One region of the Demequina sp. TMPB413 genome, then DNA from elsewhere that is predicted to be linked to it. Evidence: predicted binding sites of a transcription regulator. Region 1 holds the regulator's gene; each other region holds the start of a gene.
The links. The regulator HspR, encoded in region 1, represses chaperone genes until heat shock. The targets are predictions, from matches to a motif close to AAGTTGAGTCNNNNNGACTCAACTT.
Positions count from the first base shown of each region.

Region 2: LGT36_RS01780 (Hsp20/alpha crystallin family protein) is a predicted target of HspR. The motif match lies at 3,504-3,528, and genes of this name have one in related genera.
Region 3: LGT36_RS02475 (ATP-dependent Clp protease ATP-binding subunit) is a predicted target of HspR. The motif match lies at 2,009-2,033, and genes of this name have one in related genera.

Region 1 is NZ_CP096184.1:2,785,011-2,791,127, forward strand. Features, by position in the region: gene LGT36_RS13490 (ATP-binding cassette domain-containing protein) at 1-914, opposite strand, end outside; gene LGT36_RS13495 (DUF167 domain-containing protein) at 981-1,208, shown strand; gene LGT36_RS13500 (bifunctional diguanylate cyclase/phosphodiesterase) at 1,292-3,631, shown strand; gene LGT36_RS13505 (heat shock protein transcriptional repressor HspR) at 3,641-4,054, opposite strand; gene LGT36_RS13510 (DnaJ C-terminal domain-containing protein) at 4,097-5,026, opposite strand; gene grpE (nucleotide exchange factor GrpE) at 5,063-5,644, opposite strand; gene dnaK (molecular chaperone DnaK) at 5,717-6,117, opposite strand, start outside.
Region 2 is NZ_CP096184.1:388,389-394,505, forward strand. Features, by position in the region: gene LGT36_RS01765 (LacI family DNA-binding transcriptional regulator) at 1-363, shown strand, start outside; gene LGT36_RS01770 (phosphatase PAP2 family protein) at 479-1,309, shown strand; gene LGT36_RS01775 (amidohydrolase) at 1,363-2,892, shown strand; gene LGT36_RS01780 (Hsp20/alpha crystallin family protein) at 2,980-3,420, opposite strand; gene LGT36_RS01785 (ABC transporter ATP-binding protein) at 3,993-4,913, shown strand; gene LGT36_RS01790 (ABC transporter permease) at 4,906-5,826, shown strand; gene LGT36_RS01795 (ABC transporter ATP-binding protein) at 5,823-6,117, shown strand, end outside.
Region 3 is NZ_CP096184.1:523,891-530,007, reverse strand. Features, by position in the region: gene LGT36_RS02495 (thiol-disulfide oxidoreductase DCC family protein) at 1-158, shown strand, start outside; gene LGT36_RS02490 (hypothetical protein) at 155-1,108, opposite strand; gene LGT36_RS02485 (RNA polymerase sigma factor) at 1,143-1,697, opposite strand; tRNA gene LGT36_RS02480 (tRNA-Glu) at 1,810-1,882, opposite strand; gene LGT36_RS02475 (ATP-dependent Clp protease ATP-binding subunit) at 2,064-4,217, shown strand; gene LGT36_RS02470 (hypothetical protein) at 4,484-4,663, opposite strand; tRNA gene LGT36_RS02465 (tRNA-Gln) at 4,735-4,806, opposite strand; gene LGT36_RS02460 (HAD family hydrolase) at 4,874-5,599, opposite strand; gene gltX (glutamate--tRNA ligase) at 5,596-6,117, opposite strand, start outside.

The DNA.
Region 1 (6,117 bases):
ACCTCGTCGAGGCTTGGCAACATGAGCGAGAGTTCCGTCACCTCGATCGAGGCGGCGCGAAGGCGCCCCACGACATCGGCGAGGGCTGCGTCGTTGGGAACAGGCACCGAGTATTCGCCGCTGCGAGGTTGATCGACGTGCGCTCCGTCGGTCGCGACGCCACTGAGAATCGCACGGACCTCTTCACCCTTGTCGGGCTCGGCAGGACGCACGCGCAACGTCTGGGAACCGACCACCCGTTTGAGCCGCTCGGCCGTATCGTGCGCAATGACCTCGCCGTGGTTGATGACGACGATGTCGTCGGCAAGAGCGTCGGCCTCTTCCAAGTACTGCGTGGTGAGTAGGACGGAGGTGCCCCTGGCGACGATGTCGCGCACCACGTCCCACATGTCCTCGCGCTTGGCGGGGTCGAGGCCGGTCGTAGGTTCGTCGAGAAACACGATCTCAGGGTGGCCGGTCAGGGAGGCGGCGAGGTCGAGTCGACGCCTCATCCCGCCCGAGTAATTCTTGGCCATCTTGTCGGCGGCCTCGGACAGGTCGAACCACTCAAGAAGCTCTGCGGCCCTCCCTTTTGCGATGGAGGGGCGCATGTTCAGCAGCTCCCCGATCATCACGAGGTTCTCCCTGCCCGTCAGTTCTTCGTCCATCGACGCGTATTGACCGGTCAATCCCACGCGCTTGCGGACCTCGCTTGGATGACGGACGACGTCATGACCGGCGACGATGGCGCGCCCGGCGTCGGGACGTAGCAGTGTGGCAAGAATGCGCACTGCGGTGGTCTTGCCGGCGCCATTTGGCCCGAGCACGCCGAGCACCGTGCCGCGCGGGACCTGGAAGGAGACGCCCTTGAGCGCCTTGGTCTCCTTGAAGGACTTGACGAGGCCGTCGGCCTCGACCGCGATATCTGAAGACATGGCGACACAGTACGACGGACGTCCGACAAATGCCCTGCCGACGGGAGGCGCCGGTACCGTGGTCGTGTGACCAGGTACCGCGTCCACGTGAAGCCGGGCTCGAAGAAGGGCCCGCTGGTTCAGGTCGGAGCCGACGGCCTGCTCACCGTTTTTGTACGGGAGCGTGCCGTGGACGGCCAAGCGAACGACGGCGTCGTCGCGGCGCTCGCAGAGCATTGGGGGCTGCGCAAACGGGACGTCCGTATCACCTCTGGCCACGCCTCCCGCCTCAAGACGGTGGAGATCAGCGACTAGTCAGGCTGCCATCATCTCCAGTTTGTGCGACCACTTTGTCACAGTCGACTCACCGCGCATCCGCCCGGGACGATGAGAAGGCTGTGAACCGCGTTCTTGCCTCTCTCGACGGCGTGAGGCGGCATGCCCTCCGACCCGTTGGTCGCTACGTTGCGCCTGTCTCGCTCGCACTCTTGGCGTCTGGTTGGCTGGTCTTGTTCGCATTGCTCCTCACCTGGGGGCCAGGGGACTACCCTGGCCGCGACGTCACCCTGTATTTGACACTGATGATTGGTGCAGGGGTGGCCGTCCTTGCCCGAGCCGCCACATCCCACACCGATCGGTTTGCGTGGCTCTCGCTCGGATTGGCGATGATCGTGTCGTCCATTGGGGACGCCGTCTACTCGGCGATCACCTCTGGCTCGGACGCGGAGCCGTTTCCCTCACTCGCCGATGCCTTCTACCTTGCCTATTACCCGCTGATCATCGCCGGCGTCGTCGCTTTCGTACGGCGCCGCGCGCGCGACGTTCCTTCTGTGGTGTGGTGGGACGGTTCGATATTGGCGGTTGCCGTCGGGGCGCTCGTCGGCGCCGTCTTCCTGGCGCCGCTGACGGGAACTCTCACGGGCGGCCCTCTCACCGTGATCGTCGGCGCCGCGTATCCGCTCGGAGACACGGCGGTACTCCTCATCGCGGCACTCGGCATCACGCTGGTGGGCGTGCGTCGCGCCCGCGCTCTGGTGTGGATGGGCGCCGCCATGGGCGTGTCAGCCATCGCCGACCTCGGGTATTGGAACCTCGTCGCGAGCGACTCCTACCTGGAAGGAACGGTGCTCGACGCGTTGTGGCCGCTGAGCAACATCCTGCTTGCCGTGGGGGCGTGGCTCTCGCCTTCGTCGACGGGCGATCAGATGCCAGGCACAAGAGGCCTCATGATCGTCCCCGGCGCCAGCCTGATCGCGGCCACTGCGACCCTCGCGTTTGGCAACGCGCGCAACATTCCGCTCCTCACGGTCGTGCTGGCGGTCGCTGCATTGCTGGGAGTCCTTCACCGGCTCAACACCACCGTGCGACACACCGTGCTCATGATGGACGCGCGCAAGGACGCCACCACCGACGAGCTCACCGGCCTCGCGAACCGACGCGGCTTCACCGTGGCGGCTGAGGGCGCGCTGCGCGATCTCGACGCTGGGATGTGCGCTGCTCTTCTCCACGCCGACTTGGACGGCTTCAAGGACGTGAACGACAGTTTGGGGCACGACGCTGGGGACAGGGTCCTCCGCCACGTCACTCAGCGACTTGTCGCCGAGCGGGCGCCTGCTGGCACTTTGGTGGGCAGGCTGGGCGGTGACGAATTCGCAGTCCTCATTCCGGGCGCCGACGCCGATGAGGCGGTGAAGTACGCCCGCCGGCTCTGCACGTCGCTCGCTCGCCCGATCGACGTGGACGGCACGCGGGTCACGATGCACGCGAGCATTGGCCTCGCGATCGCCCCGATCGACGGCGACCAACTCTCCACGCTTCTCCGCAGGGCCGATATCGCGATGTACCGCGCGAAGGCTGACCGCGGAGGGGTCGCCTCCTTCGATCCCGCGGTTGACCTGGCTGGCGAGGATCACCTTCAACGAGTCGCAGAACTGCGGCAAGGGATCCTTGCGGGCGAACTCGTGCTCCACTATCAGCCCAAGATCGCACTCGCCGATGGAGGGGTCGAAGGTGTCGAGGCCCTGGTGCGCTGGGCCAGGCCCGCTAGCGGCTTGGTGTACCCCGGAGACTTCTTGCCCCTAGCGGTACGTGCAGGGCTGATGGGCATGGTGACCAGAGCCGTGTTGGAGATCGCCGCCGATCAGGCATCGGCATGGCGCCGAAGCGGGCTCGAACTGCCGATCGCCATCAATTTGCCGTCCACGGCACTTCTTGACGAAGGATTGCCAGCGAAGGCCGCCCAGTTCCTCGCCACGCATGACCTGCCGGGGTCTGCGATCCAGGTCGAGATCACCGAGGAGGCCCTCTTGAGGGGGCGCCAACGCGCTCGTAGCGTCCTCGAAGGGCTGCGGGCTCTGGGCATCAGGACGGCAATCGATGACTACGGGACGGGCTACTCGTCGCTGATCTACCTTCACGAACTCGTGGTCGATGAGGTAAAGATCGACAGGTCCTTCATCGAGCCGCTCCTGCTCAGCGACCGATCCTCGTACATCGTGAAGTCGACGATCGACCTGGCGCACGCGCTCGGTCTGACCGTGACGGCGGAGGGGGTTGAACACGCCGACGTCGCCCAGGCACTCAAAGACCTTGGTTGCGACACCGCGCAGGGGTACTACTGGTCGCGTCCGTGCCCAGCGGCAGAACTCGAGGCCTGGCTCGCGGTCCACAGGAGCGCGTCTCAAGACGAAATGCTGGACAGCGCTCTCGGCCTTCGCGCGTCGCCCGTGGCCGACTAGCCCCTCGCGTTAGGAGGAACGGCCTCGCCAGACGACCAGGCCGCGGCCTTCGTCCCGTCGGCCGCGTTGACCGCGTTCCACGATGACGACGTTTCCCGAAGGTCCCGTGGTGAAGACACGCGAGCCGAGATCCGCACGGGGCCGCAGCCGTTCGACCTCTGCTTCCAGCCGCTCGACCCGCTTGCTGAGCGTCAGGATGCGCGCGATGCCAGCCAGGTTGATGCCCTCTTTTTGGCTCATGCGTTGTACCTCGCGCAGCGTCGCGACGTCGCGCAAGGAGTAGCGGCGGCCTCCGCCGGGACGACGCCGGGGCACCACCAGCCCGAGCCTGTCGTACTGGCGCAGGGTCTGGGCGTGCATCCCGGCGAGTTCAGCCGCGGCGGAAATCAGGAACACGGGTTCGTCTACGTCCGGTTGCTCCATGACTCCTCCTTTCCGTCGGGCCTCATTGCCCAGGCTAGGGTTCTACTTGGCCGCGTCGTCGTACAAGCGTGCCCGCGGGTCGTCTGCTGCCGTCTCGAGGGCAAACGCCTGGAGTGCCTCTTTGGCGGCCTTCGAGAGCTTTGAGGGCACCGCCACTTCGACGCGCACCAGCAAGTCGCCCACGCCGTCCTTGGCCACCAGCCCCTTGCCCTTGACGCGTAGCGTCGCTCCAGACGACGTGCCCGGTGCGATCTTCACCTTGACACGTTCCCCCGTCAGCGTCGGCACCTCGACGGTCGCACCCAGGACGGCCTCGTCGAAGGACACGGGGAGATTCATGCGGAGGTTGCGGCCGTCGGCCGTGAAGACGGGGTGCTTGCCCACATGCACGGTCAGGATCACGTCTCCCGCTGGGCCGCCGCCAGCACCGGGGCGACCCTTGCCGCGGATCCGAATCTTCTGTCCGTCAGCGACGCCCACCGGAAGTCGTGTCGAGACGCGTTGACCGTCGATGCCGAGCGTGACTGTCGCGCCTTGAGTCGCTTGCCTGAACGTCACCTCGGTCGCCGCTGCGAGGTCGGCTCCGCGCTGGGGTCCGCGGCCGCGACCGCCGAACAGGCCGCCAAGGATGTCCTCGAAGCCCTGGCCGCGCGTCGGCCCGCCCCCGAACATGCCGCCGAACACGTCTTCGAAGCCCTGACCGCCGCCTGGGCCGCCCGCCTGGAAGCGAGCGCCCCCGCCCATGGCGCGAATAGCGTCGTACTGCTGGCGCTGTTCGGCATCGGATAGCACGCCATAGGCCTCGCCGACCTCTTTGAAGCGCTTCTCGGCCGACGCGTCATTGGGATGGCGGTCGGGGTGGAGGTCGCGCGCGAGCTTGCGGTAGGCCTTCTTGATGTCGGTGGCGGAGGCATCCTTCGGCACGCCAAGCGTCGCGTAGAAGTCCTTGTTGAACCAGTCTTGGCTTGTCACGGCTTGCCTCCTTTCTTGTCCGATGCTGCGGGGTGGTTAGTCGTCTGCTGGCTGGGCGACGATCACGCGTGCGGCTCGCACCACGCGTTCGCCGAGGCGGTGGCCCGGTTGGGCGACGTGCTGCACCGTCGGTTCGCTGACGTCGGCGCTTGGCTGTGACATGAGCGCCTCGTGGAGCGCAGGGTCGAAAGTCTCGCCCTCAGCGCCGAAGCTTGACCATCCGAAGCGGCCGAGGGCCTCTTCGAGCTTCTCCGCGATGGACGCGAAGGGCCCCTCCGCGAGGTCGCCGTGTTGGCGTGCCGCGGCAATGTCGTCGAGAACTGGCAAGAGCGCTTCGAGCACCTTGGCCGTCGCGACGTCCCCGATGGCGAGGCGGTCGCGATCGACGCGCTTGCGATAGTTCACGTACTCCGCTTGGAGGCGCTGGAGGTCGGCCAAGTGCTCTGCGGCCTTCACCTCCGCCTGGGTGAGCGCGTCGTCGGCGCCCGCCTCATCGGCGTCAAAGTCGTCCTTCTTGCCCTCGTCCGTCGCGGCGTCGTCGATGATCTGCTCGGCCTCAGCCAAGGCGTCGTCCGCGCCGTCGTCGTCTGGCGTTGAGTACCCTGTGTTGTCTTCCATGACGTCCTTCCATGCACTGTGGCGGCGAGCGGACTTCCCCGCCCGCCGCCAACTGTGCGCTGTAGTTCTGGACTACTTCGTGTCGTCCTCGTCGTCAACGATCTCGGCGTCAACGACGTCGTCATCGGAGGAAGCAGACTCGCCAGCTGGGGCGTCAGCGCCGGGCTCGCCACCGGCCTCTTGTTCGGCCTTGTAGATGGCCTCGCCGATGCGCTGGGCCTTGGCGACGAGGTCGTCGTGCGCGGTCTTCACCGCGTCGGTGTCCTCGCCCTCGAGGGCCTTGCGGACCTCGGCGATAGCCTCCTTGACCTCGTCGGCCACTTCGGCGGGAACCTTGTCCTCGTTGTCGGACAGGATCTTCTCCGTCGAGTAGGCGAAGTTCTCCGCATTGTTGCGGGTCTCTGCCTCCTCGCGGCGCTTCTTGTCCTCGGCCTCGTGCTCCTCGGCATCCTTGACCATGCGGTCGATGTCTT
Region 2 (6,117 bases), 520 kb from region 1:
GCGCCCGGGCCGATCGTTGAGGGCGACTTCACCTTGCGCAGCGGCACGGAGGCGATGCGGCAGGTCTTGGAGCAAGACGCGACGATCGACGGGATCTTTGTGGCCTCCGACATGATGGCTGCGGGGGCCATGACCGTGCTGCGCTCGCAGGGACGTACCGTGCCTGATGATGTCGCTGTTGTCGGTTACGATGACTCGGCAGCGGCGCTCACCACGGACGTGCCCTTAACAACGGTGCGTCAGCCCTCGGAATCGATGGGTGTCACGATCGCGAGCATCCTCATGGATGTGCTCAACGGGATCGAGGACCATCCGCGGTTGACGTTGCTTCCGACCGAACTTGTGGTCCGTTCTTCTGCCTGAGCTGACCAGGCGCGTTCCGTCCGCACCAAGCCTTCGCACGGGATCCTGCCCGGCACATACCTTCGACACACACATCCTGACTGCCGAGCCGTCAGGCAACTAGAGTGGGGGATCTATGAGTCACGACGCGAACCGACCGGCCTTCGAGCCGCAGCGGTCCTCCGACGACCTCAGCGATCTCACCCTTTCGACGGACGGCACGGCAGGTGCCGCGCGGCCGGGATGGTGGCGCAGGCACCGGCCATGGATGACTGAGATCGGCCTGATCATCGGCCTGTACTACTTGTACTCCGTCATGCGTTCCGCCTCTCCTGACCGCGTCTCCCTCGCCATGAACAATGCCGATCTGGTGGAGCGCGTTCAGCGCGCCGCTGGCCTCGACATGGAGCTCGCGCTCAACCAGATGTTCGTCAGAAATCAATGGCTCGCAGACTTCGCCAGCCTTTGGTACCAGATCACGCACATGGTCGTCACCGCTGGCATTTTGCTGTGGTTGTGGCATAGGCGCCGCGAGAACTATGGCGCTCTACGTACGTCTCTCGCTGTGCTGATGGTGGCTGGCCTCGCAACGTACTGGTTGTTCCCACTCGCACCGCCGCGCTTCGCGCTCAACGGTGCGGTGGACACCATGCATGCCAATCCTGTGCTCTTTGCAGGCCAAGAGAGCGTGACGGGGCTTGCCAATCTCTACGCCGCGATGCCCAGCCTTCACGTTGGCTGGGCCGTGTGGTGTGCCCTTGCTGTCGTGATGACCACCAAGAGTCGCTGGTGGTACGCCGCATGGCTCTACCCACTCACCACCACTTTTGTGGTGATGGGGACAGCCAACCACTACCTGCTCGACGCTGCCGCAGGCACCGTCTACGCCGTCGGCGCGTATGCCGTGGTGCGCTCCGCATATGCGCGCGTGGTTGCCACCCCGGCGCCAGCCCAAGCCGGAGTCTGACGGCCGCGTTTTTGGGGCGCGTGCAGTAGCGCGTCCGCCCCTAGCCTTGCGTCATGAAGCCACCACCGATCACGCTCGTCGGAGCGCGTCTTTGGGAAGATCCTGCCGTTCCACGCGAAGGGGCGGCCCCTGAACTCGTCGACGTCAACATCGGCACTGAAGGTCGCATCGCGTCTATCGAGGCGACGGGTGCGCAGCCGCCAAAGGGTGCGAGGGTCATTGACCTTGACGGCCGGTGGATCATGCCGGGGCTTATGGATCACCACGTCCACTTCACGATGTGGGCCAAGCATCGCGGGCGCGTGAGCCTTGCGGGCGCGAAGTCCGCTGACGACGTCGTCGACGTGGTCAGAGGCGCGCTCGTCGATCACCCAGTGCTGAGCCTTGCGGACGTCGAACCGCTCGTGGGCAGCGGGTATCAGGATGCCTTGTGGCCGGAGCCTCCCACTGCCGCGATGCTCGATGAGGTGGCCGTTCACGTGGGTCAATACGGGCGACCCATTGTGCTGATCAGCCACGACCTTCACTCCGTGTGGATCAACACGGCAGCGGGGGAGCGCTACGGAGTGCCCGCCGGCCTCTTGCGAGAGAACGCAGCCTTCGAGCTGGAGATGGCGCTCGAGGCAGAAGAGATGGCGGACCCTCGTCGCATTGAGGTCTTGGTGTCGGACGCGGCGAACGCGGCCGCTAGCCGGGGCGTGACGGGCATCATGGACTTGGAGATGGCGGACAATCCGTTGGTCTGGGCCAGCAGGATCACGTCGGGCATCCGCGCGCTGAGAGTGATCGCCGGCGTGTACCCGCGCCACCTCGCGGAGTCCCTCGCCCGTGGCGAGCGAACGGGCAAGCGGGTCCCCGGCACCAAGGGTCAGGTCACCGTCGGCCCCCTCAAGGTCTTCGCCGACGGCGCGCTCAACACGCGGACGGCCTGGTGCTTCGACTCCTATCCGGGCACCTCCGACTTTGGACACGCCGCTCAGGCTCGCGGGGACCTCGAACGCATCCTTGCCGATGCTCGCGAAGTGGGCTTTGACGTCGCTTTGCACGCCATCGGCGACCGCGCCGTCTCGGAGGCGCTCGATGCCTTCGCCGCCAGTGGCGTCGGCGGTTCGATCGAGCACGCGCAAATGGTGAGGGAGCAGGACGTGGCGCGCATGGCGGCGCTCGGCGTCGCCGCGGGCATTCATCCGGAGCATCTCTTGGACGACCGCGAAGTCATGGATGTGATGTGGAGCGGGCGCACTCACCGAGCTTTCCCTTACGGCGACTTCGCCAGGGCGGGAGTGAGTCTTCGCCTCGGCTCTGATGCACCTGTCGCTCCGCTCGATCCATGGCTCGGAATATCTGCTGCCGTGCACCGCACTCGAGACGAGCAGCCAGCCTGGGAACCGGGGAACGCGCTCGACATCGGCACGGCGCTGAGGGCTTCTTGGGCCTCGCCGACGCTGGCGCCAGGGGTTCGAGCGGATGTCGCCGTCATCGAAGCCGATCCTTCGACATCAGACGTGACGCAGTTGCGAGATATGCCGGTCGCGCTCACCTTGCTTGGCGGTCGCGTCACGCACGACGCCCTCGACGCTTGAGGCAAGCAAAAGGCCGGGCGCAAGAGCGCCCGGCCCTTTGTGTGGCGGTGGCGCCGACGCGTCGAGGCGCGCGGCGTTCCGCCACAGTTAGTCCGTCGTCACTTCGATGCGGCGCGGCTTGGCCGACTCGGCCTTGGGCACCGACACGGTCAGCAGTCCGTCCTTGAAGGCGGCCTTGATGCCAGCTGGGTCGACCCTGTCAGGGAGTCGGACGGCGCGGTGGAACGTGCCAAAGCGGCGCTCTACGCGTCGGAACTTGTCGGCGTCCTTGTCCTCGTAGAAGTCGCGGGAGCCAGAGATCGTCAGGACGTTCTCCTCGATGGAAACGTCGACGTTCTCGGCAGGGACACCGGGCAACTCCACGTGCAGTGTGAAGCCGTCTTCTGTCTCCTCGACGTCGAGCGCGGGGCTGAAGGCGCCGGCGAGGGAAGCGTCGGCATCGCCGATGAAGCTTCTGACGATGCGCTGGAAGTCGTCGTTCCAGGGCGCCGCGGCCGGGATTCCGTTGCGGACGAGTTCTCGTCTCATGATGATCCTCCTTGCAGTTGGTGATGCGGACCGGCCACCCGACCGGCCCGGGTTCAAAGTTGAGTTCATGACACTCATGTTACGACTTGAGCGGCTTACACTCAAGTCTGCCGATCGACTTTTCGCGCAGGGAGGACAACCCACCCACAAATGGCTCAATCCGTACCGGATTTCGCCGCTCCACGGCACAAGTGGCTCGATCCGTACCGGATCTCGGAGCACCATGGTGCAAATGGCTCGATCCGTACCGGATCTCGCGGCGGCGGCCAGCCAGTGGCTTGATTTGTACCGCGGCCGACGCTGGTGGGTAGAGATTGAGTCGTCGGAGGGGGTGGGCGCCGGGGACGGTACGGATCAAGCCATTTGCGAGGGTTGGGTGCGGAGAGCGGTACGGATTGAGCCATTTGCGAGGGTTGGGTGCGGGGAGCGGTACGGATTGAGCCATTTGCGAGGGTTGGGTGCGGGGAGCGGTACGAATTGAGCCACTAGGGGAGGGCCCTGAGCCGGACTCAGGGGCGATGTCATACCGGAGGACGAAGCGACAGCGGAAGCCCTGACTGTAGGTTCGGTGCATGCCCGCTATTGCCACGCAAGGCCTCACGAGGGTCTTCGGCCCCGTGACCGCGCTGTCGCAGCTCACCGTCGAGATGCCGTCAGGAGTGGTCGGCCTCGTCGGCGCGAACGGCGCCGGCAAGTCGACCCTCATCAAGATCCTGTTGGGCTTGCTGCCGCCCACCTCAGGCACGGCCAGTATCCTCGGGATGAACTGCCTCACCGACGGCGTCAAAATCCGCGAGATCGTCGGCTACATGCCGGAGAGCGAGTGCCTGCCCCCTGATGTCTCCGCAACGGAGTTCATCGTGCACATGGCACGCATGTCGGGACTGCCGACGGACGTGGCGCGCGAGCGCACCGCGGACACTCTGCGCCACGTGGGACTTTACGAGGAGCGTTACCGCCCCATCGGCGGCTACTCGACCGGAATGCGCCAGCGCGTGAAACTAGCCCAGGCGCTCGTGCACGATCCCAAGTTGGTCCTGCTGGACGAGCCCACCAACGGCCTCGACCCCGCCGGTCGCGATGACATGCTCGGCCTCATCAGACGCATCAGCACCGACTTCGATATCTCAGTGGTGGTCACATCGCACCTGCTCGGCGAGCTGGAACGGATCGCGGACCACATCGTGTCGATCGAGGGCGGCGTGCTCCAGCACTCGACCTCCACTGCCGCGGCGACGGAGTTCAGCGGCGTCGTGCTGGTCGAGGTGACCGACAAGGGGCCGGAGGTAGTTGAGCGGCTCAAGGCTGCAGGCGCCACGGTCACGACGGGCGGCCAGCCCAACAGTTTTGCGGTGGCGATCGACGACGAACGAGTGCTCGATGACGTGCGCGGTGCCGTCGCCGACCTCGAGGTTGGCTTGATCAGGATGCAGCACGGCCGCCACCACCTCTCAGAGATGTTCGCGACCCAGCAGGAGGCGCTCCATGGCTGACAACAAGGCGCCACACGCCACCACCGCCGACGCCCAGTCGCAGACAGTCATTCACGACATCGGCTTCCGTCACTACGACGGACCTCGCCTTGGCCGCGGGTGGATCGTCAGGTCCCTCCTAGTCGAGACATTCAGGGGAGTGTTCGGCTTCGGGCGTCCCGCGAAGGCCAAGATCATGCCGTGGATCCTCGTGGGCATCATGCTGGCGCCACCGCTGATCTTCGCGCTCATCGCGGTGCTGCTGGGCCTCGACGAGTTGCCGATGTCCTACACCGCATACCTGCCGCAGATGTCCTTTGTGGTGTCACTGTTCGTTGCGAGCAGAGCCCCGTACTGCGTCTCGCGCGACTTGCGCCACGGCGTCATGCCGCTGTATCTGTCGCGGCCGATGCGGCGCAACGACTACGTCCTGGCGAAGTTTGCTGGCCTTGCGCTGGCCATGTTCGCGGTGCTCGCGGCATCCGAGGTGTTGCTCTTCATCGGCGCCCTGCTGGCCAAACTGCCGGTCGGTGCCCAGATCACTGGGTTCTTGCAGGGCCTGGTCGTGGCGATTCTCCTCTCGCTCGTGCTCGCCGCTATCGGCCTGGTGCTCGCCGCGTTTACTCCGCGCAGGGGACTGGGCGTGGCGGCCATCATCACGGTGCTCGTGGTCATCAGCGGCTTCGCCGCGGTGGTCGCCCTGCTGCTGATCGACAACGGCAGCGAGACGCTCGGCGCCTACCTGGGAGCGCTCGATCCCTTTGCCCTGGTGGACTCCATCGCCGTCTCCTGGTTCGGAGTGGAGTCGGCGTTTGGGCGAGAAGTTGACTTGGGAGTCACGGGTGGCTTGGCCTTTACTGCGGCCGCCACCCTGATCGTTGCCGGGGGCATCGGCTTGCTGCTGCGCCGCTACAAGAAGGTCGGTGTCGCATGAGCACGCTCCAGTTGAGCGGGGTGTCGCGGTGGTATGGCGACGTGGTCGCGGTCAACGACGTCACGATGACGGTCGGACCAGGGGTCACGGGCCTGCTGGGGCCAAACGGCGCTGGCAAGTCCACCCTGATCTCGATGATGGGAGGCTTCCTGCCGCCCTCGTCTGGCACGGTGACTCTCGACGGCGAGCCGGTGTGGCGCAACACGGAGGCGTACCGCTCGATCGGTCTTGTTCCGGAGACCGAGGCCATGTACGACATGGTGACCGGCTGGGAGTTTGTGCTCGCCAACG
Region 3 (6,117 bases), 660 kb from region 1:
TGCGCATCGTGCCCCCGCCCTGGCGGGACGCGGTCTATCGCTTTGTCGCGAGCAGGCGACCACGCATGGACGCCGAAGACCCATCGTGCGGCGTGCCGCCCGCTGACTTGGTGCACGCGTGGCGGGCACGTCTCGCGACGCTCGAGGACCTCGCTTAGGGCTTGCCCTTGCCCTGGGCGCCCGGCGTTGCGGGCGCCTTGCCGTTGTTGCCTGGCGTCTCGGGCGCCTTGCCGTTGTTGCCTGGCGTCTCGGGCGCCTTGCCGTTGTTGCCTGGCGTCTCGGGCGTCGCGCCGTTGTTGCCTGGCGTCTCGGGCGTCGCGCCGTTGTTGCCTGGCGTCTCGGGCGCCGTGCCGTTGTTGCCTGGCGTCTCGGGCGCCGTGCCGTTGTTGCCTGGCGTCTCGGGCGCCGTGCCGTTGTTGCCGGGCACCTCAGGCGCCTTGCCCGCAATGGTGCGTGCGAACTCGCTGACGGCCGCGCCAAACTCCTTGCCGCGCGTTTCCTCCCCCGCCATCCACTGGAGCATCGTCGCCACCTGTGCGCGCACGTCATCGCCAGAGGATTGCGAGGCCACCGAGAGTGCCGCGCGGTGGAGCGCGGTGGCGGAATCGTCGTCGCCAGCGTCTTCGAGCGCGGAGACCACGTGCTCAAGAGCCTCGTCAACGGAACCTTCGTCGAGCAAGACCTGCGCTTCGTCAAGGCGCTCGGAGGTGCCACCGTCGAGCAGGCCCACGCTCTCAAGAGCCTGGTCAACGCCGTAGAGCAAGTCGCCTGGCGCTGCCTCGTTGGCGGCGGCCGCACCTGCTAGCCCAAGCCCTGACACTGCCGATACCGCGATTGCAGCGGAGAGCCTTCTCCGCCACGCTCCGCGTGCGTGCGTGCGTGGAGCGAAGCGCGCCTCGGGCGCGACGGCACCGCTCGCCGAGGCGACGGCAACGGACGCGAGCTGCGCTGCAAAGGCGGAGACGTGCGCCGGATCGGGCTCCAGCACCAGTGTGGCCTTCATGGAACCCAGCACTCCGTGGAGCGGAGCAAGCGCGGGGTCGCGGGGGACGCGACCGGCCACCAGGGCGTCGATGTCGCGTTCCGAGAACGAAGTGTTGTTGTCCATGTCACCTATGTCATCGCTGGGCGACTCGTTTTTGTTACGCATCGTCCGAAAGCTCTTTCCTCAGGTCGCGCAATGCGCGGTTCTGGAGCGCTCGCACGGCACCTTCGGAGGTGTCGAGCACCTCGGCCGCTTGAGCCACAGAGAGGTCGCCAACGACGCGCAGCAGGAGGACGTCCCGTTGGGCCTGGGTGAGGTGGTCGATGATCGCGTGTACTTCCACCATCGACATCGACGTCATCGCCTCGTGCTCGACATTGCCAAGCCAGCGGCGTTCGGCGTGCTCCTGGGCGGCGTCGCCGTCTGCCACGGGAACCTGCCGACCCCTTGACCGCCATGCGTCCTGCATGCGCCGATGCGCAATAGTGAATACCCAGGCGCGAAAAGAATCCTCATCCCCTTCGAAGCGATGGATGTCCTTCGCGACGCTGAGGAATGTCTCTGACACGAGGTCCTCGACGTCGGGCGCGCCGGCTCCGCGAAGATAGCCCGCTACTGGGCCAGCAAGGTCGTGGTAGATCGACTCCCACGCCCAGGCGGAGCCAGTTCGTGCCGCGGCAAGGGTGGACGCAAAGTACTCCTTGAGTGTCACGTCACCTCCTCGGCACAGCCCCTCTACCCTGCCTATCGGCGCGAGCGCGTCGGTGATCACCACTTCTGGGGCCAGCACGCAGAAAACCTCTGCCGATGGCAGAGGTTTCTTGTAGCCCCGACGGGATTCGAACCCGCGCTACCGCCTTGAGAGGGCGGCGTGCTAGGCCGCTACACAACGGGGCCCTAGCTGCGCTCCACCGACGGCGGGCGCGAGAGACAAGAGTACCGGATGCGCGCGGCCAAACGCCAATCCGCGCATGCGCACCCAATTTCGGCGGCACTCTTGCCAAGCATCGGCTCGCTTATGTAAACTTGAGTCGCTGTCACTCAAGTTTTCGGATGGCACCAGAACGAGGAGCCCACCATGACCACCACACCCCCATCAGCCACTCAGGAAGAGCAGGCGACCGCTCTCGAGCAGTTCGGTCAAGACTTCACCGCGTTGGCCGAGGCAGGCCTCCTCGACCCCGTCATCGGTCGAGACGAAGAGATCCGCCGGGTCATGCAGGTTCTCACTCGCCGCACCAAGAACAACGCCGTCTTGATTGGCGAGCCAGGCGTCGGCAAGACCGCCATCGTCGAGGGCCTCGCGCAACGCATCGTCGCTGGCGATGTCCCCTCCTCGCTCAAGGATCGACGAGTCGTGGAGATCGCCATGAGTTCCGTCGTCGCCGGCGCGGCCTACCGCGGCCAGTTCGAGGAACGACTCAAGGCGATCCTCGCCGAGGTCGAGCAAGCCGAGGGACGCGTCGTCTTGTTCGTCGACGAACTCCACACCATCGTCGGCGCCGGAAAGGCCGACGGCTCTGTCGACGCTGGCAACATCCTCAAGCCGATGCTCGCGCGCGGAAAGCTGCGCATGATCGGGGCCACCACTCTCAACGAGTACAGGGAGCACATCGAGACCGACTCGGCGTTGGAGCGGCGCTTCCAGCCCGTGTACGTGGGCGAGCCTTCCCTCGACGACACGGTCGCCATCTTGCGCGGCCTTCAGGAGAAGTACGAGGTACATCACGGCGTCAAGATCACGGACGAGGCGATCGTCTCGGCCGCAACCCTGTCGGATCGCTACATCTCCGATCGCTTCTTGCCAGACAAGGCTGTCGACCTGATCGACGAGGCCACCAGTGCGCTCAAGATGCAGCTGGACTCGATGCCGATTGACCTGGACCGCATTAGGCGCAAGATCATGCAGCTCGAGATCGAGCGCACCCAGGTGGCCAAGGACAAGTCTCCTGCCGCGAAAGAGCGCCGCGAAGAGATCGACGCGGATATCGAGCACTTGCGCCACGAATCGGAGGCCCTCAACATGCGGTGGGCACGGGAGAAGGACTTGATTGTGCGCGTCTCCGGTGCGACCGAACGCCTCGAGGCCCTGCGCGGCGAGTTGGAGCGAGCCGAGCGCCTCGGGGAACTCGAAAAGGCCGGGCGCATTCGCTACGGCGAGATTCCTGCAGCGGACAAGGAGATCGCCGACGCTCGGGCCGAGTTGGATGCCATCCCTGCGGCAGAGCGCATGCTGCGAGAAGAGGTGACGGGAGAAGACATCGCTGGCGTTGTCGCGAAGTGGACCGGCGTGCCCGTGGAGAAACTGCTGACGGAGGAGTCGGCGAAACTCGGGCACCTCGAAGACCGGCTGCACGAGCGCGTCATCGGCCAAGATCGCGCGATCAGGGCCGTCTCCGACGCCATCCGCCGCGCTCGTGCCGGCTTGTCCGATGCCCACCGGCCCATCGGTTCGTTCCTGTTCCTCGGCCCAACCGGCGTCGGCAAGACCGAACTAGCGCGCGCCCTCGCGGAGCAGCTTTTTGACGACGAGCGCGCCATGATCCGCATCGACATGTCCGAGTACATGGAGTCTCACTCGGTGAGTCGACTCATCGGCTCTCCCCCTGGTTACGTGGGTTATGACCAGGGCGGCCAGTTGACCGAGGCGGTGCGGCGGCGCCCGTACAGCATCGTGCTCTTTGACGAGGTCGAGAAGGCCCACCCCGACGTCTGGAACGCGCTCCTCCAGGTGCTCGACGATGGCCGTCTCACGGACGGCAAGGGCCGCACGGTCAACTTCACCAACACCATCATCGTGATGACTTCGAACCTCGGGTCAGACGTCATGCTCGCGTGGGATGGCGTTCACAGGGACGCACTTGAGGCCGACCTCATCGAGGTGCTCAAGCGGTCCTTCCGCCCCGAGTTCCTCAACCGTCTGGACGAGGTCGTAGTGTTCGACCGCATCGAGCCTTCCGCGATGGAGGCCATCGTCGACACCGAGCTCGCCAAGGCGATCGCTCGCATCGAGGAGGCCAAGCACATCGCGCTGACGGTCACGCCTGACATGCGGCAGTCGCTTGCGGTGGACGGTTTTGACCCTCAGTTTGGGGCGCGACCCCTCAAGCGACTCATCCAGACGCGGGTGCTCAACGAGCTTGCCAAGGAGATTGTGGACGGGCGTTTGGGCGAGGGAGACGCGGTCACCGTCGGCTGGGAAGACGGAGCGCTGAGGGTCGAGCGCACGTAGGGACGACGCCGCGGCCACACACCCGCACACTCCGAACCGCCCGGGCCCACCGGACACTCCGAACCACCCAGGGCCCACCGGACACTCCGAGCCGCCCCGGGCGCACCGCCCACTCCGAACCGCCCCGGGCGCACCGCCCACCGGACACTCCGAACCGTTTCTGGTCGCGACACGCCGCGACCGCCACGTCCAGACGTCGGGGCGCGGCGTGTCGCTCGCGAGATCGGTTCGTACTGTCCGGGGCGGGCGGGGCCGAGTGCGGCGAACTACTCGGAGGTGGCGCGATGGGCGGAGCGCCAGCGCTCGATGAGTTCGCGCTCCTTGGCGCTTGGCGTGCGGCAACCGCACTCCTCGACGTGCTGGCTATGCCACTCGCCGCGCTGGTCGTCGGTGGCCTTCTGAGGCATGCGGTGTGCCTCGTGCCACTCGCGGTTGATCGCGCCCATGGTGCTCCCTCGGCTCAAGGAATCCACCGTAGATACGACAAAGGCCCGCTTGCGCGGGCCTTTGGTCACAGCTGGGGTACAAGGATTCGAACCTCAACTAACTGAACCAGAATCAGTCGTGCTGCCAGTTACACCATACCCCAATGGTCCCTCGCGGAACCGAGTGACAACTCTACCCGAGCGAACGCCCTGTCCAAAACCGACAGGCCGTCAGCAGTTGAGAAGGAGCACCCCAGGCACCTCGTCAAGCGACTCCACCCGCACAGTTCCGTCGGCCATCTCCCCCACCTGCGGCGGCATACCGGGCCGCTCCAGCCAGATCCCCAGCGCCAGTCCGGCCGCTGCAGCCGCACCGGCGTCAATGTCCTTCTCGTCTCCGACGTACACCACAGAGCCGGGGCTGAGGCCGAGCATCCGTGCACCCTCAAGGAACACGCGGGGATCGGGCTTGCCTACGCCGAACCTGTCGATGCCTACGAGCATCGGCACGCGCCCCAGGCCGCTGCGTTCCAACTTCCGCTCCTGGTACGCGTGATCCGCATTGGACACGGCCCCGTACTCAATACCGCAGCGGTCGAGGGTGTCGAGCAAGGCCTGCGCGTCGTCGTGAGCGGCCCACCCAGCGCGAAACGCCTCTTCGAAGATCTCGTCCCACTGCGCGTAGTCGTGCTCACCCAGAGGGGCCCCACCAAAAGCCGCATGGAGCTCATTGGCGCGACGCATGCGCTGTTCGCGGTGCGACATCTCCCCGCGAGCATGCGCGCGGTACCAGCCGCCTGCATCGACGCGCCAGTGGATCCCCATGGCCTCAAGATCATGCGGCTGCGGCAAGTAGCGGTCCGCGACGGCCGCGAGGGCAACCCGGAAGGCACCCCGCGTGTTGACCAGAGTGTCGTCGATGTCGAGAAGGACTCCGGCGACGGCCTTCACGGTCATCCGCCGATAGTCGCGCGCAGCCGGCGCAAGCGCGCGAGCGCGTGATCCTGTCCAAGGATCTCCATCGACTCGAACAGCGGAGGCGACACGAGCCTGCCGGTCACGGCTACCCGCAAGGGACCAAAAGCGAATCGCGGCTTGATGCCCATCTGCTCCACCAGAACCTCCGTCAGGGCCGCCTGCTGGGCCGCGGCAGAGAAGTCCTCGAGCGCTTCCAACACCCGGATCGCGGCATCAAGAACCTCGTTCGCGTTGTCGGGAAGCTTCTCGATGGCCACCTCGTCGTACTCAAAACCGGCATCGTTCACAAAGAGGAAGCCGAGCATTCCAGGAGCCTCGCCCAGCAGCGTCATCCGCGTCTGGACCAGGGGCACCGCAAGAGCAAGCGTCGCCTCCTCGTGGGGCGTCAGGTCGCGCACGGACGGCCCAGACACCAGCCCTGCGGCGTGCAGATAGGGCACCACGCGCGCGGCAAAGTCCGCGAGCGGGAGCATTCTCATGTGCTCAGCATTGATCGC